Regions from separate parts of the Bradyrhizobium sp. B097 genome, predicted to be linked through region 1. Evidence: riboswitches for the same ligand, from Rfam matches in the RefSeq annotation. Region 1 holds a riboswitch; the other holds the start of a gene.
What was found. Region 1 has a riboswitch for glycine ahead of AAFG07_RS16520 (ABC transporter substrate-binding protein). Riboswitches for the same ligand answer to the same signal wherever they lie in the genome.

Region 1 (10,404 bases):
CGGCTACGTCATGGTCAACGGCCTGATCACGCTGGCCGGAACCGGCGCCGAATTGCTGCAGCGCCCGGAAATCCGCGCCGCCTATCTGGAAGGCGGCCGCCGCGGCTAGCTCACCCCTGTGCGCCGCCCGTTGCAGCAGGATGTGGCTGATGCAGCGTCGATTTGCCTGAAAATTGCCGGTGACTTCGCCGCGAAATCAGCCGAGAATGCCGCCGGTTTTGGGGCCCGGCGTGCCGGGCCCTTCCGCAAGAGGCAACGACCACGAGGGACGTCTCATGAAATCACTGAAGCTGATCGGCCTGGCACTGGGCGCGTCGTTCGCATTATCGGCGAGCGCGTTCGCGCAAGACATCACCATCGCAGTCGCGGGCCCGATGACGGGCTCCGAATCCGCTTTTGGCCGGCAGATGAAGAACGGCGCCGAGCAGGCAGTCGCCGACATCAACGCCGCCGGCGGCGTGCTCGGCAAGAAGCTCGCGCTGGAAGCCGACGACGATGCCTGCGATCCGAAGCAGGCGCGCTCGATCGCGGAAAAGATCGGCTCCGCGAAGATCCCGTTCGTGGCCGGCCATTTCTGCTCGTCGTCGTCGATCCCGGCCTCCGAGGCGTATGCCGACGCCAACGTGCTGCAGATCACCCCGGCCTCGACCAACCCGCTGTTCACCGAGCGCAAGCTCTGGAACGTGGCGCGCGTCTGCGGCCGTGACGACCAGCAGGGCCTGGTCGCCGCCGACTACATCATGAAGAACTTCAAGGGCAAGAACGTCGCGATCCTGAACGACAAGACCACCTACGGCAAAGGCCTCGCGGACGAGACCAAGAAGGCGCTGAACAAGGCCGGCTTCCAGGAGAAGATGTTCGAGTCCTACAACAAGGGCGACAAGGACTTCAACTCGATCGTCTCGCGCTTGAAGCGCGACAATATCGATCTGGTCTATGTCGGCGGCTACCATCAGGAAGCCGGCCTGATCCTGCGCCAGATGCGCGACCAGGGCCTGCAGACCGTGCTGATGGCGGGCGACGCCATGAACGACAAGGAGTTCGCCTCGATCACCGGCCCCGCCGCCGAAGGCACGCTGTTCACCTTCGGCCCCGATCCGCGCAACAAGCCGACCGCGAAGGCGATCGTCGAGAAGTTCAAGGCCAAGAACATCGATCCCGAAGGCTACACGCTCTACACCTACGCCGCGATGCAGGTGTGGACGCAGGCCGTCGCCAAGGCCGGCACCACCGACGCCAAGAAGGTGATGGACACCATCAAGGCCGGCGACTGGGACACCGTGCTCGGCAAGATGGGCTTCGACGCCAAGGGCGACATCAAGGCGATCGACTACGTCGTCTACAAGTGGGACGCCAAGGGCAACTACACCGAGATCAATCCGAAGGGCTCCTAAGCCTCTCGCGCCTGATCCCATCAGAGAGACGAAACGCCCCGGTCAGCCGGGGCGTTTTTTTGTTGGGCAGGATCGCGATGCCCGGCCCGTCGCTCGACGCCTCGCAGACGGAAATGCCGTTTCTGTTCCGCAGCTCCAATTCCCAGTTGCACGACCACGCAGTTGACGGAGCCATGAGCCTCGCAAGATTGATCGCATATGATGTGGGCAGATCCCGATTGAAGTTTAGTCTTGCCTGGCTTGGGAGCGCACAATATCGTTTTGACAGTCCAACGCGACGATGCGGGAGAGATCGAAACGAAAGCGAGCGCATCGTTTTCGTGTTCGGCGCCGACGGAGCAACTGCCCCGGAAACTCTCAGGCACAAGGACCGTGTCGTCAGGACGATCTGGAGAGAGACACCGTATCCTTGATGCGGTGTCCACCGAAGGGGATATCCGTCATCGAGCCATTGCGTCGAGCAAAGGGCTCCAGCGGATCAAGCTCTCAGGTACCGAGACAGATGGGGCGCCTCCACCGGTTTACGCCGGCGTCGGGGCGACTCTAGCGTCCGGGAGCCTCTTCAAGACATGCCCCTCATTGCACCCGTCGGCGCCGGCCTCACCGGCGCAACGACCATCCGTGTGACGCGGACGCGCGATTGCCTTCGACGGATGTCTCGACGCCATGACAAAAGCCATCTCGCACCGGCGGGCGGCTTCCATTCAACCAATGCGCTCTTCAACGCGCCGATCGAAGTCCGTTCAACGTTCATCCGAGGAAAATGATGTCAGCCACCCCGCGAGCCGGAAACACCCCGACGTCAATGAAAACCGCGTTACGCGGGCTGCTGCTCGTCACCGCTCTCGTGTGGCCCGGCCTGTCTCACGCCAAGACGATCAGGGCAGTGATGCATTCGGATCTGCGGGCGCTCGATCCGATCGTTTCGTCAGCCTACATCACGCGTGACCACGGCTATATGGTCTACGACACGCTGGTGGCGATGGACTCCAGCTTCACGATCCGGCCTCAAATGGCGGACTGGAAGGTGTCCGACGACAAGCTGACTTACACGTTCACGCTGCGCGACGGCCTGAAGTGGCATGACGGAACGCTGGTGACCGCGGATGACTGCATCGCGTCATTGAAGCGCTGGGCCGCCGTCGACGGCATGGGCCAGAAGCTGATGGACTTCACCGCCGGTGTTGAGGCCCCCGACACCAGGACGATCGTGCTGAAACTTAGGGAACCCTACGGCCTGGTGCTGGAGTCGCTGGGTAAGCCATCCACGCTGGTGCCTTTCATGATGCCGAAGCGCCTTGCCGACACACCGTCGGATCGGCCGATCCCCGAGCAGATCGGCTCGGGACCTTTCAAGTTCGTCCCGGCGGAATTCCAGCCCGGCGTGAAGGCCGTCTACGAGAAGAACAGGGACTATGTGCCGCGCGCCGAACCGCCAAGCTGGACCTCGGGCGGCAAGGTGGTGAAGGTCGATCGCGTCGAATGGATCACGATGCCCGACGTGCAGACTGCAACCAGCGCGCTTCAGTCCGGCGACATCGATTTCCTGGAGCGGCCGTCATTCGACATGCTGCCGATCCTGCAAGCCGACCAGGATTTGACGTCGCGCCCTTTGAGCGGCCTCGGCTTCCAGACCATCGGGCGGATGAATTTTCTTTATCCGCCATTCGACAACGTCAAGGTGCGCCGGGCTGCCATGATGGCGCTGAGCCAGAAGGACATACTCGACGCCATGGTCGGGGATCCGAAGCTCTACAAGATTTGCGGCGCCGTTTTCGGCTGCGACACACCGCTCGCCTCCGATCTCGGATCGGACTCTCTCGTCAAGGGCGGCGGCATGGCCGAGGCGAAGAAGCTGCTGGCCGAATCCGGTTACGACGGCACGCCGGTCGTGATGCTGGCACCGACCGATGTGGTGACCCTCAAGGCGCAGCCCATCGTCGCGGCGCAGCTGCTGCGCCAGGCCGGCTTCCAGGTGACGGTCCAGTCCATGGACTGGCAGACAGCGAACATGGTCTTCGCAAGCCAGAAGCCGCCGAAGGATGGCGGTTGGAACATGTTCTTCACCAACTGGGGCATTGCCGACATCATGAACCCCGTCGTCAGCGCTCCCCTGAACAGCAGGGGTCGCAAGGGCGGATGGGTCGGCTGGCCGGACGACCTGCAAATGGAGAGCCTTCGCGATGCCTTCGCCCGCGCCGGCTCGCCCGAGGCACAGAAGAAGATCGCAGCGGAGATTCAAGCGCGTGCGCTCGACCAGGTGACTTACGTTCCCCTGGGCCAGTACTTTGCGCCGAGCGTGTGGCACAAGGAGCTGACGGGCATGCTCGATGGTCCGGCCACGCCACTGTTCTGGAACATCGATAAACCCGAGTAGTCTCAACCCGCATGATTCTGATCGACGCTGGCGGCTATCCGGGACAGGCCGAAGTCTCCAGCGGGCGATGAAACGAGAAACATCAGAGATGTCGGGATGCCATCTGATGTCCTTTGTTTGGACTTTCCGACGCAGCAAGGTTTGATGCCATGTCACTTGATACCACGTACGATGTGATCGTCGTCGGCGGCGGCTCCGCCGGCGCTGCCATTGCCGCCCGGTTGTCCGAGGATCGAAAGCGGCGGGTGCTGCTGCTCGAAGCGGGCCTCGACTGGCGTGCCGATGAAGCCCCCTGGGAGATCAGGACGCCCAACCCGATTCCCATCATTCACCAGCGGGAATTCCAGGAGAAGTGGCAGTGGCCGGACCTCCTGACCCGCCGCATCGCGGGGCAGGAACCGCGCTTCTATTGGCGCGGCAAGGGGCTGGGCGGCAGCTCGATGATGAACGGCCAGATCGCCATTCGCGGCGTCGCGGATGCCTTCGACGAATGGGCCGCGCTCGGCTGCACCGGCTGGTCCGCGCGCGAGATCATGCCATTTTTCTCTGACATCGAGGACGACGAGGAATTCGGCGACACCAAGGGACATGGACGCGGCGGTCCGCTGCCGGTCTATCGCGCGCCGCTAGAGACGTGGGGCCCGATTGATCGTGGCCTGCGCGATGCAGCGCTCGCCAGCGGCTATCCGTGGTGCGCCGACGTCAACGGCCCCGATGGCGAAGGCGTTGCCTGCTATCCGATCAACAGCCGCAACGGTCGTCGCATCACAACCAACGAAGGCTATCTCGAGCCGGCCCGTGGCCGCGCCAATCTGGAGATCCGTGGCAAGGCGCTGGTCGATCGGGTCCTGATCCGCGACGGCAGGGCGACCGGCGTCCGGGTCCATATCGACGGCCAGGGCACCAGCGAGATCGCCGCGCGCGAGATCGTGCTGTGCGGCGGCGCCATCCACAGCCCCGCGATCCTGCTGCGATCGGGCATTGGCCCGGCGGACGAGCTGCGAGCCATGGGGATCGCGGTCGAGCGTGATCTGCCGGTCGGCCGCAATTTCTTCGACCATCCGCTGTTTCGCATGACGATCCAGCTGCGTGAGGAGCTGCGGCCCACTGATCGGGACACGCGTCATACCAATTGCTGCGTGACCTATTCATCCGGTCTCGCCGACGGCGGCAAGCGCGATATGATCATGATCGGTTTCAACCATCGCGGTATCGGAAATCCCGGAGCGATCGGCGCGGGCCTGTTCAACGCCTATTCGCGTGGTCACCTGAAACTGGCTTCGCCCGATCCGATGATCGATCCGATCGTCGAGGAGAACATGCTGGCCGATCCACGCGACATGCTGCGCATGACCGATGCGGTGAAGCGGTTCGCCGTCCTGGCCACGCAGCCGGCACTGGCCGGCATATCGGACTGGATCCGCCTCGGAGATACCGAGCTGACCCTGCCGGCCGCCGCAACCTTGCCAACAGCCGAGCTCGAGGCGGTGTTGCGACGGGAGACCGGCGATATCCAGCATGCAGCCGGCAGCTGCCGGATGGCCGGCGCCAACGATCCCGCGGGCGTGGTCAATCCCGACGGTACGGTGAAGGGCATCGGCGGCCTGCGGGTCGCCGACGCATCGATCATGCCGTCGGATTGCCGGGCGAATACGCACTTCACAACGGTTGTCATTGGCGAAGCCATTGCCCGGATGATGAGGTCATAACCAGGCCGTCAACGCGGCTCTAGAGCATTTTCGGTTCTGATTGAGTCAGAACCGAAGCTCTAGATCCTTGTCTCGACGCGTTTCTTCACGCGAACCGGTGTCCACTTCGCTCGAAAACGCTCTGGCCGAGCCCGCCGCGGCTGCTATACCGGTTCGAGCAGCCCAAGCTCGGACAAGGCGCGGACGGACTCAATCGTGAAAAACCTTCTCACCGATATTGCCGGCGTTGCCGTCGGCCACGCCGACGACGCCGTGATCGCCTCCGGCGTCACCGCCATCCTGTTCGAGCAGCCGGCGGTGGCCTCGATCGATGTCCGCGGCGGCGGTCCGGGCACCCGCGAGGACGCGCTGCTGTCCCCGCACAATGTCGTCGAGGCGATCGACGCCATCACGCTGTCCGGCGGCTCCGCGCTCGGGCTTGACGCGGCCGGCGGCGTGCAGGCCTGGCTCGCCGAGCGCGGCCGTGGCTTTCGCATCCGCGATGCGGTGATCCCGATCGTGCCGGGTGCGATCTGCTTCGATCTGCTCAACGGCGGCAACAAGGCGTGGGGACGCTTTCCGCCCTATCGCGATCTCGGCTATGCGGCGGCGAATGCCGCCTCCGACAATTTCGAGCTCGGCAGTGTCGGCGCCGGCATGGGCGCGACCACCGCCACCCTCAAGGGCGGCCTCGGCTCGGCGTCTGATGTGACCGACGACGGCATCAAGGTCGCGGCGCTTGCGGTGGTCAACGCGGTCGGCAGCGTCACGGTCGGCGGCGGCCCGTGGTTCTGGGCAGCGCCGTTCGAGGTCGACGGCGAATTCGGCGGGCGCGGCCTGCCGCCCGCGTTCACGCCGGACATGCTGAAGCTGCGGCTGAAGGGCGGCGCGGACGCCACCGCCGCCGAGAACACCACGCTCGTCGTCGTCGTGACCGATGCGCAGCTGACCAAGCCGCAGGCGAAGCGGCTTGCGATGATCGCGCAGACCGGCATGGCGCGCGCGATCTATCCGGTGCACGCCCCGCTCGATGGCGACGTGGTGTTCGCCGCGGCGACGGGCGCAAAGCCGGTCGATCCGCTGTTCGGCCTGACCAAGCTCGGCGCGATCGCCGCCAACACGGTGGCACGCGCGATCGCACGCGGCGTCCATTCAGCCACCGCCCTGCCCTTCCCCGGCGCGCTGCCGAGCTGGCACGACAAATTCGGTTAGAGCCGCGAAGGCAGTGCGCTCCCTCGCCCCGTTCTTACGGGGAGAGGGTTGGGGTGAGGGGCTTTCACCGCGCCAACGGTGATAGACTGACTCGCGGAGACTCCCCCTCACCCGGAACGAATCTGACGATGCGTTCCGGCCACTCCCCGCACGCGGGGCGAGGCATGGAGTTCGCGGTCGTACCGCCTCAGGTAACGTAATCGGTTAGGCGCTGACCGACAGCGACGACGAGGCCTGGGCCGAGATCGCCTGCGACTGGCGCTGGATCAGCTGCTCGATGAAATTGTAGGACGAGGTCGCGTTGCTGCCGGCGGTGGACGAGTTCGCGCTGCCGGTGGCGGACGACGTGGCCGCCGACGTCATCGACACCTTGGAGCCGTCGGCATAGGTCGTCGTCGTCGTGGTCGAGCCGTCGCTGTTGGTCACCGAGGTCGAGGTCGCGCCGTTCAGCGCCTGCATCAGCGGATCGGAGCTCGATCCGCCCGAACCACTGCTGGCGCCTGATCCGTCGGTCGAGCCGCCGGACGCGTGGTGATGGTGATGGCCGCCGCCCCTGTGGCCCTGCAGGGCCTGCGACATCTCGTCGAGGCTGACGCTGCCGTCGCCATTGGCATCGAGCTTGGAGAACACGTCGTCGGCCTGCGCGATGTTGGTGCCGCCGGCGCCGAGCGCCTTCTCGAATTCCGCTTTGGTGATCTGGCCGTTGCCGTCGGCATCGATCTGCGAGAACAGATCCTTCAGCGCGTCCGACCGGCTGGTCGGCGTCGCACTGGTCGAGGCCGTGGTCTGCGACTGGCTCTGCGCGTCGAGCAGCGCACTCATGGTCAGCGGCGAAATCTGCGGGGTGCTGCTGCTGCCCGAGCCTGTGCCCGTGCTGCTGCTCGTCGATGTCGAGGTATCGGTCGAGGCCGAGAACAGCCCGGTCGACTGATTTCCCTGCGTGGAGCTGCCGGTCTGTGTCGTCGACTTCGACGACATCAGCGAGCTCAAAAGATCGATGGCGGATGACGCAGCGCCAATGGCAAATAACATGGCAATACTCCAACAAGGCCGCGCCTGGCGGCTCAAACGCTTGGCAAAGGCGCAGCAAGCGGCGTGCCATGGCAAAAACCCAATAAAACCAGGCCTTGGCGCATCGATGCAGGTTCCGCGCACCCGGCAAGAGCTGCCGCCGGCGGCAGAATTTTCCGGCACCGTAGTGTCGTCCGCTCGCATTGCCCGCCACGCGTCCGCGTGTTAGGCGGGATCACCCGTCGCCCCCTGAAGCCTTTCGGAACTGCGCTATGACTCAGTCATTCACCCCGCGTCCCCTCGTCATCGCCCCGTCGATCCTGGCGTCGGATTTCTCAAAGCTCGGCGAGGAGGTCCGCGCCGTCGACCAGGCCGGCGCCGACTGGATCCATCTCGACGTGATGGACGGACATTTTGTGCCGAACATTTCCTACGGCCCCGATGTCATCAAGGCGATGCGGCCGCACACCAAGAAGATCTTCGACGCCCATCTGATGATCTCGCCCTGCGATCCCTATCTCGAGGCGTTCGCCAAGGCGGGCTGCGACCACATCACGGTGCATGCCGAGGCCGGCCCGCATTTGCATCGCTCGCTGCAGGCGATCCGCGCGCTCGGCAAGAAAGCCGGCGTCTCGCTCAATCCGGCAACGCCGGCGAGCGCGATCGAATATGTGCTCGACCTGATCGACCTCGTGCTGGTGATGTCGGTCAATCCCGGCTTCGGCGGCCAGGCCTTCATCCGCTCGGCGATCGGCAAGATTTCTGACGTCAGGGCGATGACAGCGGGCCGCCCGATCGACATCGAGGTCGATGGCGGCGTCGCGCCCGATGTCGCGGGCCAGCTCGCCGCGGCCGGCGCCAACGCCTTCGTCGCGGGATCCGCCGTCTTCAAGGGCGGCACCGTCGAGGCCTACAAGACCAACATCGCCGCGATCCGCCACGCGGCTGCCGAGGCGCGCGGCGAAGCGATCTGATCAAAACAGCGTGGGCGGCGTGACCGCGGCATTCGCCGACGGGACCGCCGCCTCATCGTCGCCCGTCGCCGGCGTCAACCGCGACGGCCGCACCACGGTCACCGTGCACGGCGCTTCCCCGGCGACCTTGGCGGAGACGCTGCCGAGCAGCGCACGCCGCACCGAGTTCTGCCGCGCGCCCATGATGATGTGGTCGACCAGATTGACCGCGGCGAATTCCAGGATTGCGGCGGCGGGATCGATCGCCTCCAGCACATGCACGGTCAACCGCCCCTCCTCGAGCTTGAACGGCCGCGCCCAATGCTGGAGCGCCACCAGGCGGTCGACATGCTTGTTCTGACCCTGCTCGTCATGGGTGCGGTCGATCGCCAGGCGATTGAGCTTGAGCACGTTGACGCAGGCGAGCCGCGCCGACGGCGACGTCGACAGCACCTGCTCGGCAGTGACGCGGATGGTCTCGTTCAACGCCTCGGTCCCCTCGCCGAGATCGAGCGCAACGGCGACGATCGGGCTCGATGCGAGCTGGGCTGCGGCGTTGGACTTCGGCTGCGGCGGCACCGCGCCGAGATTGAAGCGGCGGCGCCAGACCGTGCCGAGCGGATCTCGATCGAGCCGCTGCGCCCGCGCGGTCAGCTTCACCTGCTCGGGATGGGCAAGATCGAAGGCAAGCTGCGCCGCGGTCGGATAGCGCGCGGCCGGATCGATCTCCAGACAGCGCAGCACGATCTCCTGCAACCATGGCGGATAGTCGGATCGCAGCCTGCGCGGCGGGGTGGGATCACGCCACAGCCGCCGGCGCATGCCGCGCAGGGTTTCGGTCTCGCCGAACGGGCGGACCCCGGTGGTGAAGAAATACAGCAGCACGCCGAGCGAAAACAGGTCGCTGCGCGGATCGTCGCGCACGCCGAGCAGGCGCTCCGGCGCCATGTAGGGCGCGGTGCCGTAAGGCAGGCGAAACTCCTCCTGCAACAAATCGGGCAGATGCTGGTGATGCGAGAGGCCGAAATCGATCAGCACCGCCTCGCCGCGCTCGCGAAACATGATGCTGCTCGGCTTGATATCGTGATGGATGACGTTCTGCCGGTGCAGGCTGGCAAGCGCGGTCGCGACCTTGCCGCCGATCACCCTCACCTCCTCATACGGCAGCGGCAGGGCGTCGAGCCGCTTGTAGAGCGTCTGCCCGGGGATGCGCTCCATCACCACATAGGCCTGGCGCTCGAAGTCGCCGGTGCCGAAACAGGCCGGCACGTGCGGCCCCGACAGCCGCGGCAGGATCATCTGCTCCATCTCGAAGCTGACGATCGCAGCCGGATCCTCGCCCTCCGAGGTGAGCGGCACCTTCATCAACAGCGGCACGGTGATGCCCGGATGGGTAACGGTCCACAGCGTCGCCATGCCGCCGCGGTGCACGCGCTCGCCGATGGTGAAGCCATCGATCTTGGCGCCCGCCTGCATCGTCAGCGCCGCCATCGGCATTACCTGCCGATCGAAAGACGATCGGCGAGCCAGAGCGGCAGGCCGCTGGCCTTGATCCGCGCGGCGGCGGTCGCGACGTCATAGGGCACGCGGTGATAGGTGATCTCGCGGCTGATGGTGTCGAACATCGCAAACGAAGCCGCCGGATCGCCGTCGCGCGGCTGGCCGACCGAGCCGAGCACGGCGAGCCAGCGCCGCCCCGTCAACAATTGCACCGCGATGCCCGCGGTCGGAACGAAGCTCGTCATCTTCGCGGTCGAGGACATCGAGTA
Region 2 (10,404 bases), 3.1 Mb from region 1:
CGTACCAGGTGTTTTGAATGAACGGCATGGGCTCCCCTTGCTCCGTTTGTCGAAGGCGGTCGGCGAAAGGTCCCATCGTTGGAGAAGTTTTAAAAATCAGTATTTCCAATGCGAAATATCGGGATTTTCGATAGTTCGCCGTGCGAGCTAAAGGCCGATCCTTAGTCGTTCGAGACTGGAGAGCGGCGATGGTTCAGCGCGGTGGCGGACGCTAGGGCGGTGCGACCAACGTCCCTTCAGCGGCCGTCGTCAATCTCGTAGATATGGCGCTCGAACCGTTCGAGCAGCGTATGCATCGTCCTGCGTGCTTCGGCAAATGCCTCAGAGCCGGCGCGAGCGGCAAGGTCGGCCTCATAGGCTTTGCGAGAAGGAAACCGGCATTCCCATCTGACGTCGGGCCCGTTGCCTTCGCGCAGAACGAAGATTTCTCCGGGATCCAGCCCCAGTGCGCACCTGATGGCAGTCGCGCTTCGTCGTTGTTGGAGGACCGCCGGCCCGTGGCCATCTTTGGCGAAGTAGTTGGTTGCTTCGACGATCGTCAATTCGGTCCTCCCCAGGCCGCGAGCTTTCCGCGTTCCACCCCCATTGGTGATAATTCGCCATCAGGGCACTTGATCTTCTTGTATCATGATCATAAACTGTGATCACATTAGCTGATCTCAAGTCAGTATATCGAACCGAGTTGGCGACAACAAGAGAAGGCAGGCCGGTTTGCCCACGATCAAATCCATCGAAACATTGATTGTCCAACTGCCGACGCGACGCGAGCACAAATGGGCGGGTCTGACCGAGGTGATCGGCCGATATGTCATCGTCAAGATGGTGGATAGCGATGGCCGCGTCGGTTGGGGCGAAGCGCCGGCACTCAAGGATTGGGGCGGTGAATTCGGGCGCTACTTCGGTGAATCCGCGCTTATCACCCGTACCGTGATCGACACCTATCTCGGGCCCGCCGTTGTTGGCGTCGAGCTCGGCAATATCGCCGAACTGCATGTGCGAATGGATGCCATCATCAGGGGGTATCCCTATTCCAAGGCCGCCGTCGAGTTTGCCGCCTACGACTTGGCTGGTCGCTGGCTCGGCGTTCCCGTCTCCACCCTGCTCGGCGGTAAGTCGCGCGATCGTGTGCCGGTGACGCATTCCATTGGCCTGATCTCGATCGAAGAGGCCCGCCTTGAGGTCGCCAAGCTGGTCAAGGAGGGAGTGCGGACCATCAAGGTGAAAATCGGGGTCGAACCCGACCGCGACGTTGCCATGGTCGACGCCGTGCGCGAGGTCGCCGGCGATGCCGTCGAAATCTGCGTCGACGCCAACGAAGGCTACAAGACGCCGGGGGAGGCAGTCCAGGTCGTTCGCCGAATGGAAAAGAACCGGCTGAAATATGTCGAGCAGCCGGTCATGGGCATCGAGCGCATTGCCGAGGTCGGTCGTCGCATCGACGCGCCGGTGATGGCCGACGAGTCGGCGTGGAACGCTCATGATTCGATCCAGATTGTCCGGTCCGGCGGGATCCAGATCGTGTCCATCTACACGACAAAGGCCGGCGGTCTGTACAAGGCGATGGAGGTCGGCGCGGTGTGCCGCGCTGCAGGTATCATCTGCAACGTCAACGGCTCGATCGAGACGGGTGTCGGTAACTTGGCCAACGTCCAGCTCGCAGCAGCGTCGCCATCCGTCACGCTGTCCTGCGTCATTCCGGTTTCGACGCCGGCGGAGTTCCAGCACGGTCAGGTTGGCGGCATCTACTACAAGGACGATCTGCTCGTCGAACCGATGAAGGTTGTCGATGGCGCGATCGTGGTTCCATCCGGCCCTGGGATGGGCGTCGATGTCGACCTCAAGAAAATCGAGAAATACCGCGTGCGTGATTGAGCGCGGAACAAAGAAGCCTGGAGAGAAGAGGAGAAATCATGCGGGCAGAAATCGTCGCGAAGCAGGTCGAGTCAATGTCCCGGTACGGGCTCGATGCCATCATCTGCTCCTCGCCGGAGAACTTCTCCTATACCGCCGGGTTCGTGGTTCCCTCGCAACCTCTCATCCGTCACCGTCATGCCATGACCATCGTCACCGCCGACGGCCGAAAGGCCCTGTTCGGCGTCGATATGGAAGCCTCGACGATCAAGCGCCGCCAACCGGACGTGCCAACGCGCATCTGGGCCGAGTTCAGCGACGATCCGATGCTCGTGCTCGCCGATCAGCTCGCCGGTCTCGGTCTCGGTCAGGCTCGCATCGGGCTCGAGATGGACTACCTGCCGGCCGGTGATTTTGCTCGGCTGATCAAGGCCATGCCAGCGGCGAAGTTCGAACGTGCCGAACCGATCCTGGCGCGGCTTCGTCAAATCAAGACGTCGGAGGAAATCGCGCTGCTGCGCAAGCTCTCCCGCATCGCCGATCAGGCGATAACGGATACGCTCGGGGTGGTCGATGAGGGAGACTCGGAAATGGACATCGCCGGGCACCTCACGCGCAATGTGTATTCCCTGGGGGCCGATCACTTCAAGCTGATGATCGTGGCGACCGGCGAACGCAGCGTGTTGCCCAACGTCGGCCCGTCGCAGCGCATCTTGAAGCGCAGCGATGTGTGCCGCGTGGAAATCTTCTCCGTGATCGATGGTTATCAGGCGGGGGTCTGCCGCACTGCCGTGGTCGGCCAGGCGCCGCCCATGGCCGAAAAGATCTGGGCGCATCTGGTCGAATGCAAGTACGAGATCATGGAGAAGGTGAAACCCGGCGCGAGCTGTCGCGAGATCTACGACGCGTTCATCGCAAAGCTGAGCAAGCTCAATCTGCCGCCGATTTCGTTCGTCGGACATGGCATCGGGCTGCACCTCCACGAGGATCCTTATCTCGGAGTGACGCCAGTGTTGGGCAAGCCCGGGAGTGACGCGCCACTGGAGGAGAACATGGTGCTTGGTTTCGAGCCGCTCTGCTACGACACCGGCTATGGCTTCGGCATGCAGAACAAGGATATGTTGCTGGTAACCGCCAACGGCTCCGAGTTGCTGTCCGACTACGCCGACACCGATCGGTTGATTCCCGCTGGCACTGCCAAGAAAGGCGGCGCTATGAAGAGGGCCGCGGTCGCCTGACGGCGGTCCTTGGCCGCGAACGACCGGACGACAGGCTTCGCCCGGTCGAGCGCTGCCGAAACTGCTCGTCGTCACGGCGGGGCATACAGTCCGTGAAAGCAAGTATTGGGTGAAGGCATGCGCACACTGATCAAGGACTTGAACTTCGCTTTCACGGTCGACAAAAACGATACGGTCCTGCGCAATGCCAGCTTGGTGATCGAGAACGATCGCATTTCCGATATTGGCCCTGCTAGGGAAGTGGCGGCGCGGCAGAAGAGCGTCAGCTTCGACAAGGTGGTTGACGGCAGGATGCTCGGCGCCTGCCCCGGCTTCGTCGACAGCCACGTCCATCTTTCGGAGACGCTGTCGCGCGCGGTATTTCCGGATAATCTCAACACCCGTGCCTGGGTCTTCCACTGGGCCAAGCCGTTTTACGCTCACATCACTGAAGAGGACGAATATTGGGGCGCGCTGCTCGGCGTCACGGAGATGCTGCGTTGTGGCACCACCTGCTTCCTCGATATGGGATCGCAATACGATCCCGGAATCGTCGTTCGCGCGATGGAGAAGGTGGGCATTCGCGGCATCACCGGGCGGCATGCCGCCGACAATCCTCCGCCGGAGCTTCCTCGTGGCTGGACCAAGGAAATGGTCGATCATCATTTCTTCCCGAACGCCGAAGCGGCGCTCAAGGTCCTTGAGGACTGTGTCATTCGCTACAACGGTGCACTCGACGGCCGCGCACGCTGCTGGGTCAACATCGAGGGCAAGGAGCCGTGCAGCCTCGAACTTCATGTCGGCGCCGTGAAGCTTGCCGAAAGGCTGGGCGTCGGCACGACCTACCACCTTGCAACATCGATCGAGGAGGCGAGGGTCTGCGAGAAGAAGTATGGCGCATGGCCGATCACCCGCATCGACAGGGCTGGAGGCATCCAGAAGAACCTGGTGATCGCCCATGGCGCGGCAGTGTCGGACGACGAAGTCCGCCTGCTTGCCGACCGTGGCGCCAGTGTCGCCTTCTGCCCGTGTTCGTCGTTCAAGCTTGGCAAGGGCGCAACCGCCATCGGAAAGTATCCGGAGATGGTGAAGGCGGGCGTGAAAGTCGGACTCGGCACCGACGGGGTGTCGGCCGCAGGCAACATGAATCTGATGCGGCAAATGCTGATCGTCGCAGGCATGTTCAAGGATGCACGCCTGCAACCGGATATCTTCACGGCGCGCCAGGCCCTGCGTGCGGCGACCATCGAAGGCGCGAGGGCGTTGATGTGGGACGACGAGATCGGCTCGCTGGAGATCGGCAAGAAGGCTGATCTCATCCTCTTTGATCTCGACCACGTGGAGTGGACGCCGTTCCACGACCCACTGCAAGCCCTGGTGTTCTCGGCGTCGACCGCTTCGATCGCCCAGACCTGGGTCGACGGCAAGGTGCTGTACGCCGATGGAAAGGTGCAGGGCGTCGACGAGGCAGAGATTCGGCGTAAGGCTCGCGAACTTGCCGCGGCAGCGGTCGAGCGCGCCGGTCTGCATGAGGAACAAGTTGAAACAACCACCACTCTGTACGACGGAGGGAATTGATAGCTCGCCTTCCATGGCGGAGGCGCATGGCAGCCAAAGAATTCACGCGTTCAAGAGGCTGCATGGGAGAGACCGGTCGCCGCCGTGGCGGTATTGGCCGGCGCCGAAGGAGCAACCCCCAGGAAACTCTCAGGCAAAGGTGACCATGCAGCTGAACGATCTGGAGAGTGGCACTGCGAGTGCCCACCGAAGGGGACCGCCGCACCGGCCAAGCCGCCGTGGCTAATCTCTCAGGTACAGCGACAGATTGGGGATGAGCCGCGGGCTTCGGTCCGCTCCCAATTTCTATCGCGGAGAGAGTAATGCCCCATATCGCTGTCATCGGCGCTGGTATCACCGGCGTCACCACTGCCTATTCCCTTCTCAATCGCGGCTATTCCGTCACGGTGATCGACCGGCAGCGTTATGCCGGAATGGAGACGTCGTTCGCCAATGGCGGCCAGCTATCGGCGAGCAATGCCGAGGTCTGGAATAGCTGGTCGACGGTTTTCAAGGGAGTGAAGTGGATGCTGAAGCGCGATGCGCCGCTGCTGATGAATCCTGCACCGACCTGGCACAAATATGCCTGGCTCGGGGAATTCGTCTACAACATCGGAAAATATCGCAGCAATACGATCGAGACCGTGCGGCTCGCCATTGCCGCGCGCAAGCACCTGTTCGAAATTGCTGAGCGCGAGCACATCGACTTCGATCACGAACGTCGCGGTATCCTGCATATCTATCGGGACAAGGCCAGCTTCCAGCATGCATTGAAGGTCAATGCGATTCTGGTGGACGGGGGCCTGGACCGTCGTCCGGTCACCGCCGCGGAGGTGAAGTCGATCGAGCCAACCCTGCATGGCGATTTCTTCGGCGGCTTCTACACCCCGTCGGATTCCACCGGTGACATCCATAAGTTCACCTACGGACTTGCCAAGGTATGCGAGCAGCGAGGTGTCCGCTTCATCTTTGACGCCACGGTGAGGCGGATCGATCGGAACGGCGTTTATCGCATCGCACATTCGTATGAGGCGTCTTGCGGCGATCAGGGCCTGGTCGATCAGATCATCGAGGCCGATGGCGTCGTCGTATGTGCCGGATCGGCGAGTCGCAACTTGGCTGCGATGCTCGGTGATCGCCTGAATATCTATCCGGTGAAGGGCTATTCGATCACCGTGCATCTCGACGACGAGCGGAGTCAAAAGGCCGCCCCCTGGGTGAGCCTGCTTGATGACGGCGCCAAGATCGTGACCAGCCGGTTGGGCGCCGCGCGCTTTCGCGTGGCGGGCACCGCAGAGCTCAACGGCATGAACCGCGACATACGCCACGACCGCATCAAGCCGCTGGTCGACTGGACGCGAACGCTGTTCCCGTCCGTCGATACCAATCGCGTCGTGCCGTGGGCTGGGCTGCGTCCGATGATGCCCAATATGATGCCGCGGGTCGGGAAGGGCAGGATGCCCGGGGTCTTCTACAACACCGGCCACGGTCATCTGGGTTGGACGGTTTCGGCCGCGACGGCGGAGATGGTCGCCGAATGCGTCGCCGGCGAAATAACTGCCGGTCGTATGGAGCATTTCCGCCTGGACGCGGAGCAAACGGCATGAACGGATTCACGGCGTTGGCCTTCGCGCCGTTGCCGGACGCCCGGACCATGTGTCCGTTGCTGCGGATGCATGGGCACCCCTCCGTGGGCGAGCGCTCGTTCAGCTTGACAATGGCGTATGTGATCATACTCTGTGATCAAAATATATCTCAGGAGGTGCCCTTGCGCTCGGATCTGCGGAGGCCAGAATGAAGGTTGCTGTACTGGGAGCGGGGGCGGGCGGCGCGGCCTCGGTCGCGGAGTTGGTTCAGGCGGGCCACTCCGTTCACTTCTGGGGGCGTTCGGCCGAAACGCTCGAGCCGCATCTCAGGCTCGGCGGTGTTGCGTTCGACGGAAAGCTCGGCGAGGGGGTCGCCAAGCCTGCCCTGATCACGACCGATCTCAAATCAGCCATCTCCGGGGTGGACGTAGCGGTGGTCGCGCTTCCGACGTTCTCGCATTCGGCCATAGCCAAGGCACTCGCCAAGGCCGGCTGGCCGTCGAACAGGCCCGTCGTGCTCAATCCTGGTCACACCGGCGGGGCACTGGAGTTCGCGGAAACCTATTCGCGCACCGGCTGCGCAGTGCCGCCGGTGGCGGAATTCTCCACGCTCACCTATGTCGCGCGCAAATACCGCCCCGATGCTGTGACCGTCAGCGGTCGGGCGAAGCAACTGAAGGCTGCGGCTCTCAAGGGAGGCGCGGAAGCCTTGGAGGTCGCGGCAAAACTGTATCCGGGCGTGGTACCTGTAGCCGACGTGATCGCCTCCGACCTTTCCAACGTCAACATGATCCTGCATCCACCTGGCGCGGTGCTGGCTGCCGCTTGGGTGGAAGCGACCGGCGGCAGCTTCACGTTCTACGTCGACGCAATGACGCCCGGCGTCGCCCGGGTGATGCGGCAACTGGACGATGAGCGGCTGGCAGTCGCCCGGGCATTCGGGCACGAACTGCCGAACCTGATCGAAGAGATGAAGCTGCTCGGCACGGTCGAGGCCGATGTGGTCGACGTTACCGATTACGCCGCCGCGATTGCCGGCGGCGAGGCCAATCGCCGTATCAAGGGGCCGGACTCGCTCGAGTCCCGCTACTACAAAGAGGATTTCGGCCATGGCCTGCTGCCCTTCATCGAATTTGCAGGGATCGCCGGGGTAGATGTGCCGGTGGCGACCTCGCTCTATCGCCTCGCGCAGGCCGCGGTCGGAACAGACTTCCGGATTGGCGGGCGGACTGCGGAAGCGATGGGTATCTCCGGTATGTCCAGGGATCAGCTCATCGAGAAGGTAAGGGCCCCATGAGTTGGCAGAACACGGTTATCGCCATAGTCGCCGGCGACGCACGCGAACAGGAGATCGCCCGCTGCGCCGTGAGGGCTGGAGCCGTCGTTCGGGCGTACGGTTTCCCGTGGCCTGATGAGGGCATCGAGGGCGTCTATCATGCTTCCGACGCCGCCGACGCCTTGAAGGGGGCTGACATAGCGCTCTTTCCAATTCCGGGCATCAGTGCGGAAGGCGCGCTTTTTGCACCGAAGTGCCCGGAAAAGATCATTCCAACGCGCGAGATGTTGGCCGGCATGCGGCCATCCGCAAACATCATACTCGGTTGGGCGGACCGCAACCTCAAGGCTCATTCCGAAGCGCTCGGTATCACGCTGCATGAGTACGAATGGGACGTCGACCTGATGCTGCTGCGCGGGCCGGCGATCGTCGAGGGCGTGCTGAGGGTGATCATTGAGAATACGCAGATCACCATCCATAAATCCAACGTCTGCCTGGTCGGGCAAGGCACGATCGGATCGCTGCTGACAAAGACGCTGGTCGCTCTCGGGGCCCATGTTCATGTCGCGGCGCGCAACCCGGTTCAGCGCGCGGCAGCCTATGCAGCGGGCGCCGAAGCGCTGACGCTCGAACAATTGCCGGCAATTCTGCCCAGCACCGATATCGTCATCGGCAGCGTTCCGAAACGACTGCTCGAGCGCGAGCAACTAGCTCTTTTGCCAAAGCATGCACTGCTGGTCGATGTCGCAGCGCCTCCCGGAACCATCGATCGGGACGCGGCCGCCGAGCTGGGGCTGAAAGCTCTCTGGGCTCGCGGCATGGGCGCGCGTGCGCCGATCACCGTCGGTCGGAGTCAGTGGACCGGCATCAGTCGCCGGATCGAGGAAATACTGGAGCGAAGATCATGAAAGCGGACCTGGTCATCAAGAATGCGCGGGTCGTGCGCCACGACGGAGAGTTCCGCGGCGGCGTTGCGGCAATGGATGGAAAAATCGTATTGACGGGAGCTGATGACGCTCTTCCGGATGCAAAGCGCACGATCGACGCCGAGGGCCGGGTATTGATGCCGGGGGTGATCGACCCGCACTGTCATCTCGGCGTGAAGTTTCCTTTCGCCGAGGACATGCGGACCGAGACGGCGGCCGCGGCCTCCGGCGGTGTAACGACGGCGCTTCTCTATATTCGCAACCTGAAGGAATCCTATCTGCCGTTCTACGAGGAGCGTAAGGCGATCGGCGAAGAAAACTCGCTAATCGATTTCGGTTTTCATTTCGGTATCCAGCGTGAAGAACACATCGCTGAGATCCCCGAGGTGATCGCCAAGACCGGCGTCAGATCCTTCAAGTGCTATTTCGGTTACGAGCCGGACAATCCGATCGGCATCGTGCCGGCGACCGACGGTTGGGTCTATGCCGCCATGCGGATCCTCGCGAAAGTCCCGGGCGGCGTCATCAATGTGCATTGCGAGAACACGCAGATCGCCTCCTGGATCAAAAAGGAGATTTCAGCCACCGGCCGTCAGGATCTTGGCGCTTATACCGAGTCCCGCCCCGCCTTCTGCGAGGTGGAGACCATTCGTCGCATGATCTTTCTTGCGGAGAAGACCGGCTGCTCGCTTCATCTGGTCCACACCTCCGTCGGCATGGGGCCGGTGCTCGCCGCCGAGGCACGGGCGCGCGGCGTGCACGTCACGGTCGAGACTTGCCCGCATTACCTCACCCGCACCTGCTATGACGAAGACCTCGACATGCGCGCCAAGATCTCGCCACCGCTTCGTGATCGTAATGAGCTCGAGGGGCTTTGGCAGGGCATGCTGAACGGCTCGGTCTACAGCCTTGGAACAGACCACGTTCCGTTCCTGCCCAAGAAGCTCGAGAATCTATGGACCGAATTCCCGGGCGTGGTGAGCTTCCCGTGGGAGCTGTCGCTGATGCTGCACTTCGGCGTCCATCAGCGCGGTTTGCCATTGAGCAGGCTTGTCGAGCTCAACTCCTTCAACCCCGCTCGCCGCTTCGGCCTCTGGCCGCGCAAGGGTCATATTGAAGTCGGTTTCGATGCCGACCTCGTGCTCGTCGACCTCGATGAGGAGCGCACGGTCAAACACATCGGGAAGGGCACCTGCATTTACGAGGGATGGAAGCTCAAGGGCTGGCCCGTGCTGACAGTCGCGCGCGGCGAGGTCATCTATGAAAATGGGGCTGTCGCCGAAAACGGCTTCGGTCGCGGCCGGTGTGTGACCCGACCGTCATGACGGGCACGGACCTTCACCGGCTGGAGTTGGCGGGGCGGGAGCCGCTCATGCCCGGCCAACTATCGGTGAGCGAAGCGGTCGCCGGGATCCTGGCGCGGAAGGACGCGATCCGTCAGGAGAGGTTGTCGGGACTCCATAACCCCTGGGGGCATGCCATCGGCTTCACCGATCCGTGGACGTTCTTGAGCATTTGCGAGAGCGATGCTGTCGTGGATGAAGCACGTAGCGTCCTGGGTCCGGACATCATCCTGTGGGACAGCGAGCTGTTCACGGAAGCGCGCAAATATACGGATTTCCTGCGCGAGAAGAAGGAAGGTCGCTATTGGCCAGTCACCCCACTCGCCGGAGCGATCGTCGTGCTCGGTGTCGGTGGAGCCGACCCACGGCCCAAGGCCATCAGTCTGAATGATGTGCACGAGAGTGTGCTCGACAGGCACGATCCGTTGGATCCGATCTACGTGATCAGACTGTTGCCGGGCACCAGCCATTTCGATCGAAACCCGCTGCATCCAGCGCACCGCGCATGCATGGAAGAGCAGGTTCTGATCAACTACGCCAACCGTCCGCTATGGCTGCTCAGCGGTGCCGACCGGACGAACAACGATCTGGTTACGGGCTTCTCGCTTGCCGCGCCCGCCTGGGCATCAGGCGGCCTGGCCGCCGAAA

Region 2: another riboswitch for glycine. It lies ahead of AAFG07_RS30685 (D-amino acid dehydrogenase); the one in region 1 lies ahead of AAFG07_RS16520 (ABC transporter substrate-binding protein).

What each region holds. Positions count from the first base shown of each region.
Region 1 is NZ_CP152412.1:3,551,923-3,562,326, reverse strand. It holds gene AAFG07_RS16530 (ABC transporter ATP-binding protein) at 1-109, shown strand, start outside; gene AAFG07_RS16525 (branched-chain amino acid ABC transporter substrate-binding protein) at 276-1,394, shown strand; glycine riboswitch at 1,668-1,777, shown strand; glycine riboswitch at 1,781-1,898, shown strand; gene AAFG07_RS16520 (ABC transporter substrate-binding protein) at 2,200-3,771, shown strand; gene AAFG07_RS16515 (GMC family oxidoreductase N-terminal domain-containing protein) at 3,921-5,480, shown strand; gene AAFG07_RS16510 (P1 family peptidase) at 5,676-6,671, shown strand; gene AAFG07_RS16505 (EF-hand domain-containing protein) at 6,876-7,703, opposite strand; gene rpe (ribulose-phosphate 3-epimerase) at 7,955-8,656, shown strand; gene AAFG07_RS16495 (bifunctional serine/threonine-protein kinase/universal stress protein) at 8,657-10,126, opposite strand; gene AAFG07_RS16490 (metallophosphoesterase family protein) at 10,132-10,404, opposite strand, start outside.
Region 2 is NZ_CP152412.1:6,629,454-6,639,857, reverse strand. It holds gene AAFG07_RS30710 (aromatic ring-hydroxylating dioxygenase subunit alpha) at 1-28, opposite strand, end outside; gene AAFG07_RS30705 (hypothetical protein) at 237-542, opposite strand; gene AAFG07_RS30700 (enolase C-terminal domain-like protein) at 712-1,872, shown strand; gene AAFG07_RS30695 (Xaa-Pro peptidase family protein) at 1,911-3,089, shown strand; gene AAFG07_RS30690 (amidohydrolase family protein) at 3,207-4,646, shown strand; glycine riboswitch at 4,700-4,802, shown strand; gene AAFG07_RS30685 (D-amino acid dehydrogenase) at 4,949-6,232, shown strand; gene AAFG07_RS30680 (NAD/NADP octopine/nopaline dehydrogenase family protein) at 6,420-7,508, shown strand; gene AAFG07_RS30675 (dipicolinate synthase subunit DpsA) at 7,505-8,395, shown strand; gene AAFG07_RS30670 (amidohydrolase family protein) at 8,392-9,738, shown strand; gene AAFG07_RS30665 (resolvase) at 9,786-10,404, shown strand, end outside.